2 regions of the Sporanaerobacter sp. PP17-6a genome follow, and region 1 is predicted to be linked to the other one. Evidence: a T-box and tRNA genes for the amino acid it is inferred to sense, from the RefSeq annotation. Region 1 holds a T-box; the other holds one or more tRNA genes.

Region 1 (7,425 bases):
GGTACCTTCCCAGCAATGAAATATTTAGATCCTTAAAAAAGTGACCTGAGTAATTATAATCAAACACAGCACCTTCATCATTTGTACTTTTTATAGACACATTGTCTTCGGAACACAATATGAGTTCCGCATTTTTATCCTGAGCTACTTTTTTAATTACATTTAATGCCTCTTCTTTTTGGGGATATGATATAACTAATCCTCCCTCTTTTATGATACCTGCTTTTTCATATGCAATTTTTCCTAAAGTATCTCCCAATATATCCATATGATCCATATCGATAGTAGTGATGACCGATGCCAAAGAGCTTTCTATCACATTAGTTGAATCAATTCTTCCGCCTAAGCCTACTTCTAATACCACATAATCTACCTTCATATTGCTAAAATATAAAAACGCGGCAGCGGTTATAATCTCAAAGCTTGTGGGACGAATGCCTTCATATTTAATCATATAGTCTGATTTTTCCTTAACTTGTTCTATGACTTGCGTCAAATCCTCATCGGAGATATTTTTGTTATTTATTTGAATTCTATCATTAAAAACCTCCAAATAAGGAGAAGTATAAACTCCCACTTTACAACCCGTTTCCATGAGCATATTCCCAATGTAGGATACAACGGAACCCTTTCCGTTGGTTCCCGCAATATGAACATATTTCAAACCTTTATGAGGGTTACCTAAAAGTTCTAAAAGCCGTCTTGTAGAATCAAGACCTAATTTGGAACCAAACCTTTCAACGCTCCTTATATACTCCAAAGCTTTACTATAGTTCATTTTAAATATAACCTCCTATTTTCCATCCCTTTTCTATCAATTATTAATAAATAAATAAGGAGTATACAAATAATTCATTAATATATAAGCAAAGGTCAGAAACAAAATATATTGTTTATAAGGCTGTTTTATTCTGTCCTTTTTTCTCGACATGATTACCGCACAAAGACCCACCAGTGAAAATACTGTAGGAATTATAATTTTACTGCCTGTAAAAGTCAACAATTTAGGCATATACAAAACGGCCTCAGGTTTATAAAAACTATTTATAGTTATAATTTGAAAAAATAAATATATGAATATTCCTATTATAAGATACTTATAACCACTCTTCTCAATTCTTTCATTAATGGAAAATATATATATCAGCCATCCAAGAACAGGTAACAAAGGTAAAAACCTTCCTGCAAAAGAAATAAGCAATAGATAGCTTGTAAGGGAAGGAACTTCTTTTCCTAAGGCTTCCTTTACATCATTGGAATTTATTTTAGTAGTACTCAACAGTACACTTTTATCCGTAGTAGCTGCCATAACTTTAAAATATTTTCCTTCATCCGGTTCAAGCCAGAAGCATACTTCTCCATCTTTTCCTTTTACATAGCTTGGCTTTATTGATAATCCTTTTGTTTTAGATATAAGTTCGGTTTTATTTATTCCTTTCCTGTTTAGCCCCACTTTTACGATATTAGTTTTTTCTCTGCTGTAAAGATCTAAATAAGTAGTTCCTCCGACTAATATTTCAATCCCATTTTCGTTTTCTCCTATCACTACGGGATTGCTGTAAAAATATCCAAGGCCCATATCTGGATAATCATTAAACTTAACGGGTTCAAAGGATTTCTCGGTACTCTTATTGTATCCTGCTAAGATATAGCCGAAATTATTAGCGCCTTTGCCTTGAGTTGTAATTAAAGAATAAATATTTTCCCCGTCACCGCAGAGGACAAAGTCTCTCACTTTCATTCCTATTTCGCTAATTTCCCAAACGGTAACAGCATCAGACATGATTCCGTCTCTACATTGGCTGATACGATATTCCTTAATGCCCGTTTTATTATTATAATTTACTGTTTGCAGATATATATTTTCATCTTGAGAATATACCTTTAAATCCTTAATATTTCCTGAAATTTCTCCGTCAAAGATGGTTTCCCCGTCACCACGGCAAATACTTATCATACCATCTTTTTTCAAAAAAGCAAGTATTCCTTTCTTCCCGTCACTATAATAATCCAATTTTTCTACATTATTCATTATTTCCTTTACCTGCACTGTTTTCAGGTCATCGGAAATTTCTCCTCTATAAACTGTATTTTTGTTATTGTCTCTCCACAAAATATACTTGCCATCTAAAAAAACCTCTTGGGAACTTGTAGTATTGAATTCCAATTGAGGAATATAAACTTTTTCTTCCTTCAATAACTCCATTTTGTTATTAAATAATTTAATCTTTAAGCCTTTTTCATCTCCATATGCCTGATCCAAAAATAAAATATTCTCATCAATATCTGATACTAAGGGGTTTCTATTAAAACTTGTTTTCTGTATGGATATTTCCCGACTCCAATTTGGAGATGGAGCCGCAGCACTTAATTTACTATTATACATAACATGGATAAAAGTTATTACCAAAAATATTACAACAAAAAAAATAATTACTCTTTTAATAATATCACCTCCTTGTTTAATAAATATATTCTACCACCATATTATTCTAATTTAAATCTATTAATAAAAAAATCGGTTGAAAAATCAACCGATTTTTTATTAATTATTTTTAATAATATTTAACCTTTCCAAAACTTTATCCATCATATCTTTATACTTCGTCTCTTTTTCTCTTTCAGCTTCTACAACTTCCTTAGGAGCTTTATCTATAAACCCTTTATTGGACAACTTGCCTCTCACTCTTTTCAATTCAGATTCCAACTTTTCTCTTTCTCTTTCGAGTCTTTCTCTCTCTTTTTCAAAATCTATTAAATCTCTCATAGGCAAATATATCTCACATTTTTCCAAAACCACTACTCCATTGTCTTCTCCTAAGCCATCTTTGGAATCTCTTATATATATATCATTGGCAAAAGCCAAATTAACAAAATATCTCTTGCCCTCATCAATTACCTTTTTAATTTCTTCATCTTGAGTTACAAATATCATATTTGATCTTCTTTTAGGCTCTACATTCATTTCCGATCTGATATTCCTTATTCCTTTAATAGCATTCATTATATACTCCATGCTTCTTTCCGCTTCCGGAAAATTAATATTTTCTCGGTATACAGGCCATGAAGATATAATTAAAGGTTTTTCTTCGTCGGGAAGATATCTCCAAATTTCTTCGGTAATAAAAGGCATAAAAGGATGAAGCATCTTCAAAATATCCTTTAACACAATTAACAGAACCTTCTGGGCAGTTTCCTTAGTTTTTCTTTCCGTTCCATATAATCTTCCCTTCACTATTTCTATATACCAATCACAAAACTCATCCCATATAAAATCGTATATTTTCTGAGCTGCCATGCCGAGTTCATATTTATCAAGGTTTTCAGTTATCTCTCTTACCACATTATTCTTTCTGGAAAGTATCCATTTATCTTCTTCCTCTAAATCTCCAGTATCAAAATCATACGATTTTATATCTTCATCAATATTCATCATAACAAATCGAGTCGCATTCCACAATTTATTGGCAAAATTTCTGCTTGATTCAACTCTTTCCATATAAAATCTCATATCATTGCCCGGACTATTTCCGGTAACCAATGTAAATCTCAAAGCATCTGCTCCATATTTGTCTATTACATCTAAAGGATCAATTCCGTTTCCCAAGGATTTACTCATCTTTCTCCCTTGAGAATCTCTTACAAGACCTGTAAGAAATACATTATCAAATGGAACCTCCCCCGTTTGCTCTAATGCAGAAAAAACCATTCTTACAACCCAGAAGAAAATAATATCGTATCCGGTAACCAATACATCTGTGGGATAAAAATACTTCAGATCCTCTGTTTCTTCAGGCCATCCGAGAGTTGAGAAGGGCCAAAGGGCTGATGAGAACCATGTATCTAACGTATCAGGATCCTGATATATATTTTTACTTTTACATTTGGGACATTCTTTCGGTTTATCCTTTGATACCACCACTTCGCCACAATCTTTGCAATAATACACGGGAAGTCTATGTCCCCACCAGAGCTGTCTCGAAATACACCAATCCCTAATATTCTCCAACCAATTAGTGTATATTTTGCCGAATCTGTCGGGAATGAACTTAAATTGTCCATCTTCGTAGGCCTTAAGAGCAGGTTCTGCAAGAGGTTCCATTTTCACAAACCACTGCCTTGATATTATAGGTTCAACTATAGTATGACATCTTTCACAATGTCCCACACTATGCATATGTTCCTTTATATCTGTTAAATATCCTTCGGATTTAAGGTCTTCAATTATCTTATTTCTTGCCTCATATCGATCTAAGCCCTCGTATTTTCCTCCGTTTTTATTAATGGTCGCATCATCGTTAAATATTTTAAACTGACCTAAATTATGTCTCAACCCAACTTCAAAATCGTTGGGATCATGAGACGGAGTAATCTTCACAGCTCCCGAGCCAAAGTCCATATCAACATATTCATCAGCAATGATAGGTATCTCTTTATTAACCAGTGGAAGTATAAGAGTCTTTCCGATTAAATTCTTATATCTTTCGTCTTTAGGATTAACAGCTACCGCCAAATCTCCCAGCATCGTTTCTGGCCTTGTTGTTGCAATAGTAATAAACTCCTTTTCTCCTTTAATGGGATATCTGATATACCAAAGCTTGCCTTCCGTATCTTCATGTTCCACTTCCGCATCCGATAAAGCAGTTTTACAATTAGGACACCAATTGATGATTCTGTTTCCTCTGTATATAAGACCTTTATTATATAACCTTACAAATACTTCTTCCACCGCATCGCTAAGTCCTTTATCTAATGTAAATCTTTCCCTGCTCCAATCACAGGAAGCTCCTAACTTTTTAAATTGTTCCTTAATATTTCCTCCATATTTTTCAGTCCAATTCCAGGCTTCTTCAAGAAATTTTTCTCTTCCCAATTTCTCTTTGCTCTTGCCTTCTTTTTTTAATTTATCTACTACTTTTGCTTCAGTAGAAATACTGGCATGGTCTGTTCCCGGAAGCCATAAGGCTTCATATCCTTCCATCCTCTTCCATCTGATTAAAATATCCTGAATCGTTCCGTTCAGTGCATGGCCTAAATGAAGATTTCCGGTTACATTAGGAGGAGGCATCATAATAGAAAAAGATTTCTTATCTTTATTTACATGAGCTTTGAAATATCCCTTATCATTCCAGAAACTATACAGCTTATCTTCAAATTCCTTCGGATTATAAGTTTTTGGTAAATTATTTTTCACGTTCTAACCTCCCTAATAAAACTTAAAAACCCTTCATCCTTAAATATAAGGACGAAGGGTTAATACGCGGTACCACCTTAATTCCGCCAAACATGCTGCGGCTCTTAATTATAACAAACTATATAACGGAATTACCCGTTCAGATTTACTGTCATTTCAATCTGAAAACTCAAGAGCTACCTTCAATAAACCTTTTATGAGAAAATCTCTCAGCCCTCGGATCTTCCTCTCTGTACAGAAGTATTTATCTACTCTTCTCCGTCAAAGTAATTAATATTACGTTATATTATATAATATATCAGTTTTTGTACTGTTGTCAACATTAATTTTATTGGAGGTAATTCCGGGAAAAGCTAATTCCCGATTAACAAATACACTCTTATTCCTTTAAACATAAAAGCCTTTCTATTACAAAATATCTCTTTTTTATATACATTTTCTATAAACTTATTCCTTTTAAAAAGAATCCCAGCGTTCCAGAATCTTTAACTTCACTGTCTCTAAAGAGGCAACCTTTGCTTCCTTCAAGAACTCATTGTCCTGTACAATATTAACAACAGTTTTTAATGTGTTTATATGGTCTTCTCCTGTTTTTAGTGCAAGATTAAATACAAATTCAGCATTAATCGTTGAACTGGGATCTTCCATGTTTCGAAAAACTACAGGATTTTTTAATCGGACAATACAAATAGCCGATTCATTGACATATTTAGTATCTGTATGAGGTACTGCAACGGGAATTTCAGTCATCAAACCTGTGGGGTATTCCCTTTCTCTTTCAAGACAGTTTTTCAGAAAGGTTTCTTTAACATAACCTCTCATATACAACTCTTGAAATGCTTCCGTTATAGCTTCTTTGGAAGTTTTTGCATTTGACTCTATTACCAATATATTTTTTACCATGATTATTAATCTCCTAACGTCTATTTTTCAAAATCAATTACGGCCTTAATTGCTTGCTTCTTCTCGGTGGCTTCAAATGCTTCTTTCCATTTCTCAGGCGAATAAACATGTGAAACCAATTCTTCCAATTGATTGTGATATTTCTGCAAAACCTTCAATGAGCCTGTCCAACTCGATGGGGTTGAACTTCTGCCGGAAGTAATACAAATCTGATTTCTGTAAATATAAGACATGTCTATAGTATATAATTCAGTATCCAAACTGGGAACACCTGTTATTACAACGCGACCCATTTTTCTGACTAAGCTTAATCCTGAATTAAAAGAGTTTTGAGAACCAACAGCATCAATGGCTAAATCTGCAAATTCTCCATCGAAAATTTCTTGAACTCTTTCTTTTAAGTTATGTCCATCATTAACTAAAACATGGCATCCAAATTTTTTTGCAATCTTCAACCGAGTTTCCCTACTTTTTTCCGTACCAATTACAACAACATTCGCCCCCGAAAACAATGCAACTAAAGCACAGCATAACCCAATAATACCCGGACCAATAATAACAACATTTTCTCCGGCCTTTATACATCCTCTTTCACTAACTATATGATACGCACAAGCCATAGGTTCTGAAAGTACAGCAGTTTTCAGAGAAAGTTCACTGGGTATAACTCTTATGTTTCGTTCCGGAACTACAACAAAATCCGCAAAGCTACCATTCGTACTTGAACCTAATCCCTTTCTATGTGAGCACATATTCCAATCGCCTGAATGACAATATCTACATGAACCGCATGGTTCTACGGTTGTTTCATATACAACTCTATCTCCTATTTTCGTTTTCTTTACATCTGTACCTACTTCAACGGCATATCCAGATGCTTCATGTCCAAGAATAACAGGTGGTTTTAATTTGTCAAACCGTCCGCCAACATCGACCTTCTTTAATTTTATATCGGTTCCCCCACAAACACCCGCATAAACTACTTTAACTTTGACGTCAGTACTTTTTAATATTTTAGGTTCTTCAGTATTGACCAACTCCATATCATTTGCTTTTGGGGATAGTCGCATCAATGCTCTCAAAAATGACACTCCTTTCTTTTGAAATCATGAAATCAAGTCTACCATAATAATCCTATAAATTTGATCTTACAATTATTCAATTTATAACAATTTCCTGTATATTTCAGCTAATTCATCTTGGCTCAGCTTTACATAACTAGTAGAAAGAACCGGTTGTAAAGTTAAATATACCTCTTTGGAAAACTCTTCTATCTCATCTTCTCCCATACCAAAACAGCTCAAACTCTTAATTTTCCAAATATCGTT
Region 2 (7,425 bases), on a different contig from region 1:
TGGGGTTATTGAAGTGATAAGTATAGTCGGGATTCAAGGAATCGTGGTTGCCAATGGTAGTGGCCACAGGTAAACCAGAAAGTACCTCAGGATACAGATAGCCTGCGTATTCCTCTTCCTTTGGGTTTCCTGTCTTGTTGACCTGATCACCGGCGGAAATCATAAAGTTAAGGTCCGGGTTCTGAACGGTGGCAATTTCTAGTGTTCTGTTCCAGCCAAAGCTGTCGTTTCGAGCAGCGGTGTTGGCTACGCCGCTGTCGGCCACCAGTTTGTCGCTGCCCTGAGGCTGGCCTTTAGAAGCGCCGATCTGGGGATCACCTACGTACAGCATACGTACGGTGGAGAAGCTGCCGGTCTTATAGGTCGCAGGATCAGTCTGAACGCCATTTTTTTCAACAGTGTAATAGTAAGTGGTGTTTTCCTTAAGTCCGGTAATGACCACGTGGTTATAGACATATGCCACTTTGTTGGTAAGGCTGGTATCTACGGTAGATGAAGTCCCGGTGAAAGACTGCAGATCGGTTTTACTGGTTCCAAAATGAACCACAGGAGTGGCTGGTTTGCCATCGTCCTTGCTGTACCAAGCAAAGTTGAGCTCGGTTTCATTAGTGCCTGGGGTGAGGGAGACTTTCGTGAAGTCCACGGCTACGCTCTTCCATTCCTCAGTCCATGCCTGCCATTCGGCGCTGCTACCTACGGTACTGCCGTCATTGTAATGAACGGTAGCTGCCAAGACAGTTTGTGCAATGCCGAGCACCATAACACAAATTAGTACTTTCGCTAAAATGGATGTAGTTTTTGATTTTTGATTTTTCATTCTTATTTTTCATCCCTTCCTTTTTTATATTGAATCTTACTGGTAATCAAGTAAATAATATCAATGAAATCTAAGATCTAATATCACATTATTATAAAGAATGTGTAAAATTTATGTAAGTAAAAAGAAAATTACTTTTACACCTTCTTTTGATTGCGACTGCCAGGCCCTATAACGGACTTTTATCGTCCAATGTCGGGCATACAAAATAAGTCAATTACAATTGTAATTGACTTATTTTGGTGAAACATATGTATCGTTTGTTCAATTTAACTTTTTATTATAAAAAATTAAATTGAAATAGTTACGACTAATAAATAAGAGGAAACAGCCTCCACGTTCTTTCTGCATACTCCTGAAATTCTTTTCCAAAATGATTTGCTAACTCAGTTTCTTCTTTTCTTATTCGTATCCCATAACACAACAGACATAAAGCTAAAACTATCAAAGGTGAATAAACACTCCTTAAACAAAAAGATATACCTAACAAGCTTATGATACTTCCGGTATATGCAGGGTTTCTGATAATACGATAGGGACCGATTTGAATAAGCTGCTGTTCTTTGTCTGTCTGTACATTCAAAGTAAATGCTCTTTTTAGTGTCCACACTGATAAATCTCTAAATAATGTTCCTCCAATTAAAAATACAATTCCAATATAATAGAAACAGTGAGGCATAAGCTTATTTCGAATTTCTTCACTGACATCCTTGCTTCGGAAATAATAAGAAATCAGAATACTGCCGCACCAGCCAGCAATCAAGATCCACATTGTTAAGTCAAAAGGGGGATGCTTTTTACTCTTTCTTGCCCATCTGCTTGATGTAAACAACCAGATTAAAAATTCAGATAAAAACAGGAATTCTGTTGCATAATTGTATAAATTATATTCTTGCTCATTTGCAAACTTTAACATATCGCCCATAAGTATTCATCCTTCCCTATAAATAAATATTTTTATCTATACATATACAAATAATACAAGGATTGAAAAGTGGTGTTATTCTACTACATCCATACACTGAGAACCCATGCATTTATATAAGAGATATCCAGTATCGCTGTTCAACATTGCCATCAATTTCAATTTCATTCTCCAAAACACCGCCGTTGTTTATGATGCTTTTAGCAGAGCCAATATTGCTTTTATCACAAACCATTAGTACTCTATCAATTCCTAATTTTCTACATTCATCCAATGCTAATGCAATCATCTTTGTAGCATATCCTTTTCGTCTTTCGGATGGTCTGACGCCATCTCCAATGTGACCTCCATTTAGAAGAAGCGACTCATTAAGATGATGACGAATATTCACGGCACCTATAAATATATTTCGCTCCGTATCTAACCCAAAAAAAGTTGTAGCGGGAACAAAGCCGGGAACACCATGTTCTTCCTCTTCAAAGCCTTGAAGATATTTTTCAAAATCTTTATAGTCTATTCGTCTAATTGAATAAGGTACAATCTTTTCCTTTGCCAAGAACCATTCATCCATCATTTCATTTAAATGAGTACGATATTCGTTGCTGAGTTTTACTAATACAAGCAATATTTATTCGCCTCCTGTTATATAGATAATATGTACTTCAAATTCTTGTTTATTTATTTGTTTGTTATTATTACTCGTTTCTAAATTAGTATAACATAAAAAATCAGACCGACAAAGACAAACTGTTTGTCCCTTTCAGTCTGATGGATTAGTGGAGATAAGGGGATTCGAACCCCTGGCCTTCTACATGCGAAGCAGACGCGCTCCCAACTGCGCTATACCCCCAAAATAAAAGAGTGGGGAATATTGGGCTCGAACCAACGACCTCTACGATGTGAGCGTAGCACTCTGACCAGCTGAGCTAATTCCCCATTTTTACTACTTTACATTAATTATAATGCAGAAGACAATAAATTTCAAGGAATATATTTCGAATAAAATTACTTTTACACCGGAAATAATAAAGAAAACTCTGTAATTTGATTTTTCTTTATTATAGAGATATAATTTATTTAAAATAAAAGATAATAAGAAAACATCCTATAGTGATATCAGGATGTTTTTATTTAATATGAGAGGAATGTTTTTATGGATAAAATTTTGGTTTTAGCTGAAAAACCGTCGGTGGGGAGAGATATTGGAAGAGTCTTAAAATGTAACAGGAAAGGGAACGGATATTTGGAAGGAAATAAATATATTGTAACTTGGGCTTTGGGACATTTAGTTACTTTGGCCGATCCGGAACAATATGAAGAAAGATATAAGACGTGGAGAATCGATGACCTTCCGATACTCCCTTCTCAGATGAAATTAGTAGTTATCAAACAGAGCAGTAAGCAATTTCATATTGTAAAGGAACAGATGAACAGAAAAGATGTTTCTCAAATTATAATTGCCACAGATGCGGGAAGGGAAGGAGAACTTGTGGCAAGATGGATTATAGAAAAGGTTCATAGTCATAAACCCCTAAAAAGACTTTGGATTTCTTCCGTTACGGACAAAGCAATAAAAGAAGGGTTTGATAAACTCAGAGACGGAAGGGAATATGAAAATCTTTATAGAGCGGCTGTTGCAAGAGCTGAATCTGACTGGATTGTAGGCATCAACGCAACTCGTGCCTTAACATGTAAATACAACGCCCAACTTTCTTGCGGGAGAGTTCAGACTCCTACTTTGGCTATGGTAGCAAAGAGAGAGGAAGAAATAAAAAAATTTAAATCACAAGATTTTTATGGGATTGCAGCTTTAGCAAAGAATATAAAATTAATATGGCAGGATAGTAAAACGAAGGATATGAGGATATTTGATAAAAAGAGATGTGATGAAATAATATCAAATATTAGAGGAAAAGATGGAATAGTTGCAGATGTAGAAAAGGCAAATAAAAAGTCTTTTTCTCCTAAATTATATGATTTGACGGAATTACAAAGAGATGCAAACAGGATTTTCGGATATTCTGCAAAAGAGACCTTGGGGATAATGCAGAGGCTTTATGAAAATCATAAAATACTTACCTATCCCAGAACGGATTCTAAGTATATTACTACGGACATAGTTGATACTTTAAAGGAGAGAATAGAGGCTTGCGGGGTAGGAATATATAAACAATCGGCAGCGAAAGCCTTAAAAAATCCCATTAACCCCAATAAGAACTTTGTGGATAACAGTAAAGTTTCAGATCATCATGCTATAATCCCCACAGAACAGAAGGTAATCTTAAGTGAGTTAAATGAAAAAGAAAAGAAAATATATGATTTGGTAGTCAAAAGATTTTTATCGGTACTGTATCCTCCCTTTGAATATGAGCAAACTACAATTAGAGCAAAAATAGGGGAAGAGAATTTTATAGCTAAGGGTAAAAGGGTTATAGCTCAAGGATGGAAAGAAGTCTATTCTAATAATTATGAAGAAGATGATTCCAATGAAGATATTCCTCAGCAGATCCTTCCTCGGATTAATAAAGGAGATGTATTAAAAATATCTTCTATCGTACAAACTAAAGGGCAGACTAAACCTCCGTCACCTTTTAATGAAGGGACTTTACTTTCTGCTATGGAAAATCCGGCCAAATATATGGCAGGGGAAAGTAAGGATTTAATTAAAATAATAGGAGAAACGGGAGGTATCGGGACAGTAGCTACAAGAGCGGATATTATTGAAAAATTATTTAATACCTTTCTTATAGAAAAAAAGGGTAAAGAAATTTTCATTACTTCAAAGGGAAAACAACTTTTAGGATTAGTTCCGGATGATTTAAAATCCCCTGCGCTAACAGCCCAGTGGGAACAAAAATTGGAGGCAATCTCTAAAGGGAAAATAGATGACAATGGTTTTGTAAAAGAAATGAAAGATTATTCCAAATCAATCGTTAGTGATATAAAAAACAGCAGCGAAACATTTAAACATGATAATATGACTCGCATTAAATGTCCCCAGTGCGGAAAATTCATGTTGGAAGTAAAGGGGAAAAAGGGAAGGATGCTTATTTGCCAGGACAGAGATTGCGGATACAGAAAAAATGTTTCAAGAATAACAAATGCGAGATGTCCTAACTGTCATAAGAAAATGGAACTACAGGAAGAAGGAGACAATCAAATATTTGTATGCGGCTGTGGATACAGAGAGAAACTTTCTGCTTTTGATAATAGAAGAAAAAATGAGAAGAATACAGTTTCCAAAAAAGAAGTAGCCAATTATTTAAGAGAACAGAAAAATAGTAAGAAAGAACCTATTAATACTGAACTGGCAGATGCTCTAAAGGGGTTAAAACTAAAATAGAGACATTTCAGGAGTAGGTGAAAATATGTCCAACATAAAAACAAATGCCATGCGAATTCTTGATTCCAACGATATTTTGTATAATGTTATTACTTATGAAACGAAAGATGGAAAGATTGACGGACTGTCAGTTGCCAAGAAGTCAAATAAAGATCCTTCATTGGTTTATAAAACTTTAGTCACCAAGGGAAGGGATAACAATATATTTATATTTGTAATTCCCGTAGAAAAAGAATTGGATCTAAAAAAAGCAGCGAAAGTATGTGGTGAAAAAAAGATAGATATGATTCACGTTAAAGACATTAAAAAGTATACAGGATATATTAGAGGCGGTTGTTCTCCTATTGGAATGAAAAAACTTTATCCTACCTTTATAAATTCCACCGCAGAAAGTTTAGAAAATATTTTAGTCAGCGGAGGAAAAATAGGGGTTCAAATCGAGCTGAAAGTGGAAGACTTGAAAAAAGTTACGAAAGCAGCATTGGATGATGTAATTGAATGAAGAGGTTGAAAAACCCCTTCATTTATTTTATACATCCGAATATAAATAATTCCACGATTTTGTTGATTAAAAATATAATAGGGATACCTATATAAAATTTCTTTTTGTTTGTCTTATGCTTAAATATTATCATTCCTATAATGCCTCCGGAGGAACCCCCAAAAACGGATAAAATTATCATGGTAGATTCTTTTATTCTCCATTTGTCTTTTTCTGATTTTGATTTATCAATTCCGAATGTAAAAAATGAGATTATGTTTATTATTAAAAGATACCATATAAATATTAATTCCTGATTGTTGAATTTACTTATAATATCCATCTAATTGCCTCCATTTATAATAAGTTATTCTATTTATATCATGTTTTATATGTTTTGAGCAAGATTAAATAGCTGAAAATATTGTCATTACATTTATATATTTTAAGAGCAGTAAAATTTTAAAAGATATTAAAAAATATAATGGAGAAATTAAATTTAAATGAACTTTTTCATTATTTTTGTACTCTTATATATTGAGAGGAAGTGAAAATATGGACTTGGCAGAATTGGTAAAAAAAGCACAGCATGGAGATAAAGACGCATTAGTTCAATTGATTATGGACAGAAAAGCAGAATATTATAGACTTGCGTATATATATGTAAAAAATGAAGAAGATGCTTTAGACATTATGCAGGATATGATTTTGATTTTATATCAAAATATACATAGATTAAAAAAAGAAGATTCCTTTTATAGTTGGAGTAAAACTATTTTGGTAAATTGCTGTAAAAGATATTTAAAAATAAAAGGAAAAACAATATTAATAAATAGAGAAAGTGAATTTGAGAAGGAAAGTGTTTTTGAAGATAAAGATGTGGAAGAAGAAATGATTATTGAAAAATGCATGTCTCATCTTAGTCGAAAACATCAAGAAGTCATAAAAATGAGATATTTTTTAGACATGGACTATAAGGCCATAGCCAAGATATTGAAAATTCCTATAGGAACTGTGAAATCAAGAATAAATGCCGGGATTAAAAATTTAAAAAGAATGGTGGAGGTGGAGATGAATGAATGATTTAGATAGATTCTTTGAAAAAAAAAGAATAGAGATGGAAATGATAAATGTGCCGGAAGAATTGGAATTAAAACTTAGATCTGCCTTAAATAATACTCCTCCTCATTTGAAGTATTCTAAAAAATTTAAAATAAAATGGGCGGCGATAATTGTTGCAGCAATTATTTTAGGAAGTAACATTGACACTTTAGCATTCTATGGGAAAAAATTGGTGGGATATGAAGGAATTATGAACGGAACATTAAGTCAACTAAATGAGCTGGGAAAAGGACAGATAATAGGCAAGAGTTATACATTTGAGGACGGAACGGCAGTCACATTAGATGGTGTAATGTTAGATGAAAACCAGCTTTTGATTTTTTACACTATAAGGGGCGGCAATGTTTTAGAATTCCTGAATGTTGATAATAGCAACATAAGCGGAATTGCAGGAGAATATATGACGGAATCGGCTCAAGGAGAAATAGATAAGGAGAATAACGAAGTTAAGTGGATAGCATCCTTTAGTACCCCTCATTTTTTTGAAAAGAGATTAAAATGGGAATTTGAAATAGAAAAATCGGGAGAAAATGAAAAGGGAGAAATCTCATTTGTCTTGGATAGAAATAAGGCTATGGGTTATACATTAAAAAAGCATTTAAATGAAAAGGTCAAAGTAGATAATGCCACTATAAGATTTCAGTCTATTACGGCATCTCCTACTACTACAGTTGTAAAAGGTAAGATTCAAAATATTATAGAATTGGCTGCAGATCAAATAACAGGGGAAAGAATCA

Evidence for each region. A T-box is a leader RNA that pairs with one kind of tRNA and senses whether it is charged. The one in region 1 lies ahead of PP176A_RS13820 (valine--tRNA ligase), so its partner is inferred to be a tRNA-Val.
Region 2: it has a tRNA-Val gene. The T-box ahead of PP176A_RS13820 (valine--tRNA ligase) is inferred to sense a tRNA for this amino acid. The anticodon was not compared.

The regions. Positions count from the first base shown of each region.
Region 1 is NZ_FMIF01000037.1:49,845-57,269, forward strand. Features, by position in the region: gene PP176A_RS13810 (bifunctional folylpolyglutamate synthase/dihydrofolate synthase) at 1-778, opposite strand, end outside; gene PP176A_RS13815 (hypothetical protein) at 815-2,410, opposite strand; gene PP176A_RS13820 (valine--tRNA ligase) at 2,546-5,194, opposite strand; T-box leader at 5,239-5,468, opposite strand; gene PP176A_RS13825 (PTS sugar transporter subunit IIA) at 5,651-6,097, opposite strand; gene PP176A_RS13830 (zinc-dependent alcohol dehydrogenase) at 6,118-7,179, opposite strand; gene PP176A_RS13835 (iron-containing alcohol dehydrogenase) at 7,261-7,425, opposite strand, start outside.
Region 2 is NZ_FMIF01000010.1:18,252-25,676, reverse strand. Features, by position in the region: gene PP176A_RS05180 (fibronectin type III domain-containing protein) at 1-817, opposite strand, end outside; gene PP176A_RS05175 (methyltransferase family protein) at 1,128-1,742, opposite strand; gene PP176A_RS05170 (GNAT family N-acetyltransferase) at 1,855-2,367, opposite strand; tRNA gene PP176A_RS05165 (tRNA-Ala) at 2,520-2,592, opposite strand; tRNA gene PP176A_RS05160 (tRNA-Val) at 2,605-2,678, opposite strand; gene PP176A_RS05155 (DNA topoisomerase III) at 2,896-5,085, shown strand; gene ybaK (Cys-tRNA(Pro) deacylase) at 5,111-5,587, shown strand; gene PP176A_RS05145 (DUF1294 domain-containing protein) at 5,610-5,909, opposite strand; gene PP176A_RS05140 (RNA polymerase sigma factor) at 6,122-6,649, shown strand; gene PP176A_RS05135 (DUF4179 domain-containing protein) at 6,642-7,425, shown strand, end outside.